One region of the Streptomyces sp. NPDC059740 genome, then DNA from elsewhere that is predicted to be linked to it. Evidence: riboswitches for the same ligand, from Rfam matches in the RefSeq annotation. Region 1 holds a riboswitch; the other holds the start of a gene.
The links. A riboswitch is a leader RNA that binds a small molecule or an ion and turns the genes downstream of it on or off. The one in region 1 is predicted to bind cyclic di-AMP.

Region 1 (4,348 bases):
CCCGACCTGAGGGCTGCCGGTGCACCGGAGGAACTGCGGTGGCGCGGCGGCCTCATCATGCGGGGCCTGCGCGAACTGCCGGTGGAGTTCACCCCCGTCCCGCCTTCGGCCGCAGGCTGACCCGCCCGCTGCCGGGCCGTCACCCCGACGGTGACGGCCCGTTCCCGGGCGGCCGGGCCCTGGTGACAGTTTGTCAACAGCGTGACCCGGACGTGATCTGGGCTACACCGACTTGAGACCGGCGGGCCGCCCGGCTACCTTCACGCGGACATCACAAGCCGCTCGAAAGGCAAGCACATGCGCACCGGGAACGGCCGACACCGACGCCCCCGCCAGGCTCCGGCCCTCTTCGTCACGGCCTCAGTCACCGGCGCGGGCATCGCACTGCCGCTGCTGGCAGCCGGGGGCGCGCACGCCGCCGACGTCTCCACCTGGGACCGGGTCGCCCAGTGCGAGAGCGGCGGTGAGTGGAGCGCCGACCCGGGCGACGGCCACTACGGCGGCCTGAGTCTCACCAGGGAACTCTGGCGCAGCTTCGGGGGCACCACCTATGCGCCCCGCCCCGACCTGGCCAGCCGGTCGCAGCAGATAACCGTCGCCGAGGCGATCCTGGCGGCCCAGGGCCCGGACGCCTGGACCACCTGTGCCCGGGACGCACACCTGGAGCGCGGCGACGTCCCGGCCGACGTCGACCCCGGCCTGCCGCTGCCCGGCCGGGCGCCCGCCGCCACCGACTCCACCGGTTCCGGCCAGGGCTCCGACCCGTCCGCCCCCTCCGCCTCCGGCAGTACCTCCGCCGACCACGAGGACGCCACGGACGGCCCGGCTGCCGGCGACTCCGCCGCCGGTGACTCCATTGCCGACGACCCGTCCGGTTCCGGTCGGGACGGCGAGGCGGACGCGACCTCCCCGGCGCCGGCCCCGTCCGCCACCCACGGGGACGAGCACGGGAGTGCGGAGGCCTCCGCCGGTGACGGGGCCACGGCCGCCGCAGACGGCGCCGCCGGCAACCGGCAGGGGGAGAAGGCCGGCCGTCACCGGGGCGCGCCCGACCCGTCCGAAGGTAACGGTGAGGTAACGAAGCCTGTGCGCGGGCAGGGTGACGCCGCGGCCTCCCGCGGTGGTGCGGACGGGCGCGGGGCGCGGGGCGACGGTTCCTACACGGTCCGGACCGGTGACAACCTCTCAGTGATCGCGGACGCGCACCGGGTGGACGGCGGCTGGCAGGGTCTCTACGACGCCAACCGGTCCGTCGTGGGCGCCGATCCGGACCTCATCCTGCCCGGGCAGCAGCTCCGGCTCGACAGCTGACAAGGGGGCTTTTCGGCGGGTGTGACTGTTTTGCCGAATGTGAGACATGCCTCTCATCCTGCCCTGCTCGCACCTCCTGTCCTGCTCTCGCCGTGCCCGGCCCACCTGCGGAGATAGGTCGGTCAAGTGATCAAAAAGGCCCAACTGTGGTGCATGAGCGCCATTTGAACACCCCAGGGATGTGTGTTTACGGTCGTGACCGCTCGCCGATGGCGGGCTCTCCTGGCGCTCGCCGAATCCTGCCGGCGTCCGGAGAAAGCAGACGCGCAAGCGCCGTAGGCAGGAGCGGGGGACCCAGGTAGGCGCCGCCCCTCCACGAGCACCACGGAGGGACCGGCTAGGGGTGAAGCCGCGCGATCTCCAGCGCGGCCGGGCAACTCACACGGCCCGAACCCGACAGCTCACCTCGCAGGCGTCGGTGAGGAAGTACGTCAACGATGCTGAACCTCAGGAACAGGCACCGTCGTCCGTCCAAGGCCGTCCGGGTCGCCACGCTCGCCGGCGTCGCCGGTGCCGCGGTGGCCGTCCCGATGATGGGCGCCACCAACGCCTCCGCAGCCACCGTCTCGCAGTGGGACAAGGTCGCCCAGTGCGAGTCCGGCGGCAACTGGCACATCAACACCGGCAACGGCTACTACGGCGGCCTCCAGTTCAACAACTCCTCCTGGGCCGCGGCCGGCGGCACCCAGTACGCCTCGCGCGCCGACCTGGCCACCAAGGACCAGCAGATCGCCGTCGCCGAGAAGCTTCTCGCCCAGCAGGGTCCGGGCGCCTGGTCCTGCGCCAGCGCCGGCGGCCTGACCCAGGGCGGCCCCCAGGCCGACGTGAACCCCTCCGGCTCCAGCACCCCGCAGCCCCAGCAGCAGGGCACCTCGACCGACGGCCAGAAGTCCGAGAAGCCCGTCCAGACGCCGAAGTCCGCCCCGAACGGCAACTACACCGTCAAGAAGGGCGACACCCTGGCGAAGATCGCCAAGGCTCACGGCGTGTCCTGGAAGAAGGTCTACGGGGACAACAAGTCCGTCATCGGCGGCAACCCCAACCTGATCATCCCCGGCCAGAAGCTCCACGTCTGAGCCCCGGCCCCCCGCCGCGGCACCCGCTCCGTTCCGCGTCACCGGACGTCCCCCCGGTGACGCGGAGCCCGGACGGGCCGCGGGTCTGCGGGTGCGGACCGTCCGCCGGGCCCGCCCCCGCCGTGTGAGACCGCCCCGCCGACGTGTCGCCCCCCGGACGCGTTCGGCGGGGCTCACGTCGTTCCGGCGGGTCCGGACGGTGTCGGCGGCTGCTGCCGGCGGACGGCCGGGCCCGCCCTCACGGCTGCTCGCGGGACGGTCCGTGGCGCCCGCCGAGGCCGAAAAGAGCCGTCGGCGCCCACCCGGGTGTGCGTCGGGGAAGCGGGCATGGCTGAATGAGAGGCGGCGTCGCCAGGGCTGTCGGCGCTGCGGCCGACGGGTGTCCGTGGCGGTGCAGGCGCTCACAGCCCCTCATCTCTGTCCCCTTCGCCCAGTTTTCCCGTAAAGCGAACAAGCGCGGGATCTACGGGTAATAGGCCGCGTATGGCCATGTATCAACCGGTAACCGCCGTTTTTCTGTCCTCGGCCAACGGGCCGTGGAGCGGGGAAGCGACCCCGGGCCGTTAGGCTCGGGGGGCAGAAACCACGTCACCCACGAAGGAGACAACGTGCCGTCCATCGACGTCGTCGTAGCTCGCGAGATCCTCGACTCGCGAGGCAACCCCACGGTCGAGGTCGAGGTCGGCCTCGACGACGGCTCCACCGGCCGTGCCGCCGTGCCCTCCGGTGCCTCCACCGGCGCCTTCGAGGCCATCGAGCTGCGTGACGGCGACGCCAACCGCTACGGCGGCAAGGGTGTCGAGAAGGCCGTCCTCGCCGTGATCGAGCAGATCGGCCCGGAGCTCGTCGGCTACGACGCGACCGAGCAGCGCCTCATCGACCAGGCCATGTTCGACCTGGACGCCACCGACAACAAGGGCTCGCTGGGCGCCAACGCGATCCTCGGCGTCTCCCTGGCCGTGGCCCACGCCGCCTCCGAGGCCAGCGACCTGCCGCTGTTCCGCTACCTCGGCGGTCCCAACGCGCACGTGCTGCCCGTCCCGATGATGAACATCCTCAACGGCGGCTCGCACGCCGACTCCAACGTGGACATCCAGGAGTTCATGATCGCGCCGATCGGCGCCGAGTCGTTCTCCGAGGCGCTGCGCTGGGGCGCCGAGGTCTACCACACGCTGAAGAAGGTCCTCAAGGGCCGCGGCCTGTCCACCGGTCTGGGCGACGAGGGCGGCTTCGCCCCCAACCTCGGCTCCAACCGCGAGGCGCTCGACCTCATCCTGGAGGCCATCCAGGAGGCCGGTTACACCCCCGGCCAGGACATCGCGCTGGCGCTGGACGTCGCCGCCTCCGAGTTCTACAAGGACGGCGTCTACGAGTTCGAGGGCAAGCAGCGCACCGCCGCCGAGATGAGCGACTACTACGCCGAGCTCGTCGCCGCCTACCCGCTGGTCTCCATCGAGGACCCGCTGTTCGAGGACGACTGGGCCGGCTGGAAGACCATCACCGACCAGCTCGGCAGCAAGGTCCAGCTCGTGGGCGACGACCTGTTCGTCACCAACCCCGAGCGCCTGGCCCGCGGCATCGAGGAGGGCTCCGCCAACGCCCTCCTGGTCAAGGTCAACCAGATCGGTTCGCTGACCGAGACCCTGGACGCCGTCGAGCTGGCCCAGCGCAACGGCTTCAAGTGCATGATGTCCCACCGCTCCGGCGAGACCGAGGACGTCACCATCGCCGACCTGGCCGTCGCCACCAACTGCGGCCAGATCAAGACCGGCGCCCCGGCCCGTTCCGAGCGCGTCGCCAAGTACAACCAGCTCCTGCGCATCGAGGAGATCCTCGACGACGCCGCGGTCTACGCCGGCCGCTCCGCGTTCCCGCGCTTCAAGAACGCCTGACGACCCGCCCCGCCCCGCCCGGCGCCCACCGCCCGCCGGGACCCGGGGTGAGCGAGCCGTGAGAAGGTC
Region 2 (4,348 bases), on a different contig from region 1:
TCCGCCGCCTGCGCCGCGCTCGGTGGGGTGGGTTGCCGCCGGCGGTGCCGGGGCGGGGGGCGGGGGACGCCGTGCCCGGTCCCGCCGCGCGACACCCGCCCCGCCCTGGCCATGTATGTAACGTATGTCCGAAAGGTCGATGCGTGCGCGGTCAGCGCGTCCGGTGCCCCCACCGCCGGACGCGGCAGGCGCCGAGGCCGCGAGGAGCGGGCCCGGCGGGCCGGCCGTCCGGCGGGGACACGGAAAGGGACCGGTGTGGTGCGTCGAGGCGGTGGGCGGAGCGGCGGCCGCGGTGCGGGCCGGGCCAGGCGCCGACGGCGCCGCACCGACCTGGAGAACCAGGGGCGCCATGAGCGGCTCTCGCCCTTGTGGCGGTGGGTGGCGCTCTGGCTCCCCGTGGCGATGGTGGTCGGCGGCGTCGCCTTCGACCTGGTCACGCCCCGGAGCTGGACGGCCGCCCCGCTCTTCGCCGGCGCGCCGCTGGTCGCCGCGGCCTTCTACCGCCTGCGGGCGACCGGCGCGATCGCGGCGGCGGCGGTGGCGTCCATCACGGCCGTCTCGCTCCGCCTCGGCCTGCAGGGGCGGCGGCAGGTGGAAGAACTGGTCGCCGAGATCCTCACCGTGCTCCTGGTCAGCGTGCTGGCGCTGGGCATCAACCGCATCGTCCGGTTGGGCGACGCGCGCCTGGCCTCGGTACGGGACATCGCCGAAGCCGCGCAGCGGGCGCTGCTGCCCACGCCTCCTGAGCGGATCGGCGCCCTGGCGGTGGCGGCGCGCTATGTGGCGGCCCAGGCCGACGCGCGGATCGGCGGTGACCTCTACGCCGTCCAGGACACCCCGCACGGCGTGCGGCTGATCATGGGTGACGTCCGGGGCAAGGGCATGGAGGCGGTGGAGGCCGCCGTCATCGTCATCGGTGCGTTCCGGGAGGCCGCGGAGCAGGAGGCCTCGCTGGAGGCGGTGGCGGGACGCCTGGAACGCGCCCTGCAGCGGGAGGGCAGCCGCCGGGAGGGGCTGGACCAGTTCGAGGGGTTCACCACCGCGGTACTGGCCGAGTACCCCGCGGACGCCCGGGTCGGGTTGCGCGTGGTCAACCGGGGGCACCCGCCGCCCCTGGTCATCGAGGCGCACGGGGCGCTGCGTGAGGTCACCCCCGCCTCTCCCGCGTTGCCGCTGGGGATGAGCGAGGTGGCCGGCTGGCCCGACCGGGCCGACGAGACCGACTTCCCCCCGGGCGCCACCCTGCTGCTGTTCACCGACGGCGTCACCGAGGCCAGGAACGCGGCCGGCGAGTTCTACGACCCGGTGCGGCGACTGGGCGGCCGGGTCTTCGACTCCCCCGAGGAGCTGCTGGCTGCCCTCGTCGCGGACGTCGCCGAGCACACCCGCGGGGAGACGGCCGACGACATGGCCCTGCTGGCAGTGCGACGACGCGGCCCGGGCGAGGCCGAGGGGGAGAGGGCGCGGCGGGAGAACGGCGTGGCGGGCTCCGCGGCGGGGGGCGGGGCGGACGGCGGGGTTGAGGAAGGGGTGGAGGGGCGGGCGGACGGCGGGCCCGGGGGCCGGGTCGACCGCCGGTCAGGAGACGGGCCCGGCAGCGGGCCGGGCGGCCGGTTGGTCGGCGGGTCCGCCGGTGCCGGGGACGACTCCGCGGGTGACGGGCTGGAGGAGCGGGGCGGGACGGCGCCGGAGTGACGTCCCGTCCGGGGGGCTTCCTGAGGGGGCGACGCCTACGGAGGGGCCCGCCTTCAAGGGCTGACCAAGCGTCACCGTGCCGTCGCCGGCCGGATAACGACTCTTACACGATCACTGCGGCAGGGGTTTACTGAAAGCCCGGACTTACGCCCTGGTTCATCGCCACATGGGGCATTTGCGGGGGGTCCGGGTGTAGGGGAGTTGTGGAACAGGTGTGCCCAAGGCTTGGAATCTCAGGGCTGATTAGATTACTGTCCGATAACGCAGCGCGGTCGTCCCCGCCGCCTACCGAGGCGGCTCCGCGCGGCACCGCCGAATCCACCGGCGCAGTGCACCGACGCACGTCGCACCGCCCGTCAGGCCCCGCCACCGACGCGGAACCGCGCATTCCGTGCGCCTGGTTCCCCGTCCCACCCGCGGTGGCCTGACGGGCGGAGCGGCAGCCGCGAGCCCTCCCGCCCGCGGCCGGTCGCCACCGCGCCAGGAACCGGGGAACCACCACCGTGGGGTGAATCGGGCGCCCTCCCCGGGCATCCGTAGGAGACCTTCCTGCTCCGAACCCGTCAGCTAACCCGGTAGGCGCGAAGGAAGGAAAGGAGTGCGCCTCCGTGGCGTTCAACAGGTCCACCTCCGGCCTCGCCCCCCACCCCCAGACCGCCGTGCCGGGTGGCACCGGAAACCTCCCGCCCGTGGTCGTCGGCACGGCAGCGAGCGTCGACGCGGCAGGCGTCACCCTCGGCGCAGGCATCCCCCTCGTCGCCCCGGCCACCGGCTCCCCCGAGGCACCGGCCACCGGCCGCCACCCCCTCGACGACACCGCGGTGCCGGCCGCACCGACGACCGGAGCGGACACCTGGGAGGCGGGCACGGGCGCCTGGAACGCCGGCGAGGCTGCCTGGACCGCGGGGCAGGGCGCTGCGCATCCGGGCGGGAACGCCCGGGACACCGGCGCGGGGACCTGGAACCCGGACGAGAGCGCGTGGAACGCCGGCGAGGGCGCCTGGAACCCTGGCGACAACGCCTGGAACCCCGGCGAGGGCGCCTGGAACCCGGGCGAGGAGGAGGCGGGCGCTCCGCTCCGCGGCCGCCACCGCGTCGTCAGACAGCGCGGCGGGGGCCTCGCCCGCAGCAGCACCGTGCTGGGCGTCGGCGTCATCGCCGCTGTCGGTGCCGGGGGCATGGCGAGCGCCGACGAGAAGCCGCCGGTCTCCATAGCCCTGGCCGACGTCGGCTCCCTCGCCCACGACGTGGCCGCCCACCTGCCCGACGCCTCCGCGCTTCCGGTCGTCGGCGGCATGCTCTCCGGCGACGACCACGCCACCGACCACGTCACCGGCGGCCCGGGCACCACCGCCGTCCAGGCCGACACCGCCCACTCCGCCGCCCCGCTCGGGCACGACGCCACACAGGGCTCGGACACCGCGCACGCGGGGGAGGCCCTGCGCGCCCGCATCCTCCAGCAGGCGGAGCAGCAGCGCGACGAGGGCGAGCAGGAGGACCAGGAGTCCCTCCGGCAGACCGCGCTCAAGCAGGCGGCGGCCGACGCCGAGGCCGACCGGGCCAAGGCCGAGAAGGAGCAGAAGGCAGCCGAGGAGAAGGCCCGCCACGAGGCCGAGAAGAAGCGCCTCGCCGCCCTCGCCCGCAGCTACCGGCTGCCCGTCACCGGTTACACCCTCACCGCCGGATTCGGCCAGGCGGGTGACATGTGGTCGGCCGACCACACCGGCCAGGACTTCGCCGTCCCCACCGGTACGCCCATCAAGGCCGTCCACTCCGGCACCATCACCTCCGCGGGCTGGGCCGGCTCCTACGGCTACCGCATCGTGCTGACCCTCGACGACGGCACCGAGCTGTGGTTCTGCCACATGTCCTCCATGGTGCGCACCTCGGGCCACGTCAACACCGGCGACGTCATCGGCCGGGTGGGTGCGACCGGCAACGTCACCGGCCCCCACCTGCACCTTGAGGTCCGGCCGGGCGGCGGCGACCCGATCGACCCCATGCCGTGGCTGCGCGCCCACGGACTCGAGGTCTGACGGCACCGGGAGGGCCTGCGGGCGCCGTCCGGAGGCTCACGGTGACGTCCGGTGGCTCACGGTGACGTCCGGTGGCCGGCGACGGCGTCCGGGCCCAGGGGCGGCGAACCCGGGCAGGTGGTGACGTCCGCGGGCCAGGGGCGACGAACCCGGTGCGTGGTGGCGTCCGGGGGCCGGGGGTGACGGTCCGGGTGCGCGTGGTGGCGTCCGGAGGCCCGGAGTGACGTGTGGGGGCACACGGTGACTTGGCACGCTCCGAGCAGGAGTCGGTGGGGCGCTCGTGGTGGGCCGCGCGCCGGGGACGGCCTGTTCCCGCCCAGCGCTCCGCAGTCCTCCCGCGCCCGGGCAGCCCTCCCGCGTCCCGGCCGGGGGGCGACCGGTTGGTGGAGGCTGATAACACGCCGTTAGCCAGGTGCCGTTCCTGGGCACCCGCTCGGGCAACGCAGGGTTCCCGCATCCCCTGCCCACAGCCGAGGAGCGTCCCGATGGCGACGACGGAAAGGGTTCCGGACGAACCCGTCACCACCGACGTGCCGGCACGTCTGGACCGTCTGCCGTGGTCCCGCTGGCACTGGATGATCGTGGTCGGTCTCGGCACGGTGTGGATCCTGGACGGC

Region 2: another riboswitch for cyclic di-AMP. It lies ahead of ACFV3R_RS31895 (M23 family metallopeptidase); the one in region 1 lies ahead of ACFV3R_RS24220 (transglycosylase family protein).

Annotation. Positions count from the first base shown of each region.
Region 1 is NZ_JBHWGP010000025.1:40,917-45,264, forward strand. It holds gene ACFV3R_RS24210 (cytochrome P450) at 1-120, shown strand, start outside; gene ACFV3R_RS24215 (transglycosylase family protein) at 298-1,311, shown strand; cyclic di-AMP (ydaO/yuaA leader) riboswitch at 1,532-1,741, shown strand; gene ACFV3R_RS24220 (transglycosylase family protein) at 1,749-2,387, shown strand; gene eno (phosphopyruvate hydratase) at 2,996-4,279, shown strand.
Region 2 is NZ_JBHWGP010000052.1:3,529-7,876, forward strand. It holds gene ACFV3R_RS31890 (PP2C family protein-serine/threonine phosphatase) at 256-1,695, shown strand; cyclic di-AMP (ydaO/yuaA leader) riboswitch at 2,156-2,291, shown strand; gene ACFV3R_RS31895 (M23 family metallopeptidase) at 2,517-3,731, shown strand; gene ACFV3R_RS31900 (MFS transporter) at 4,217-4,348, shown strand, end outside.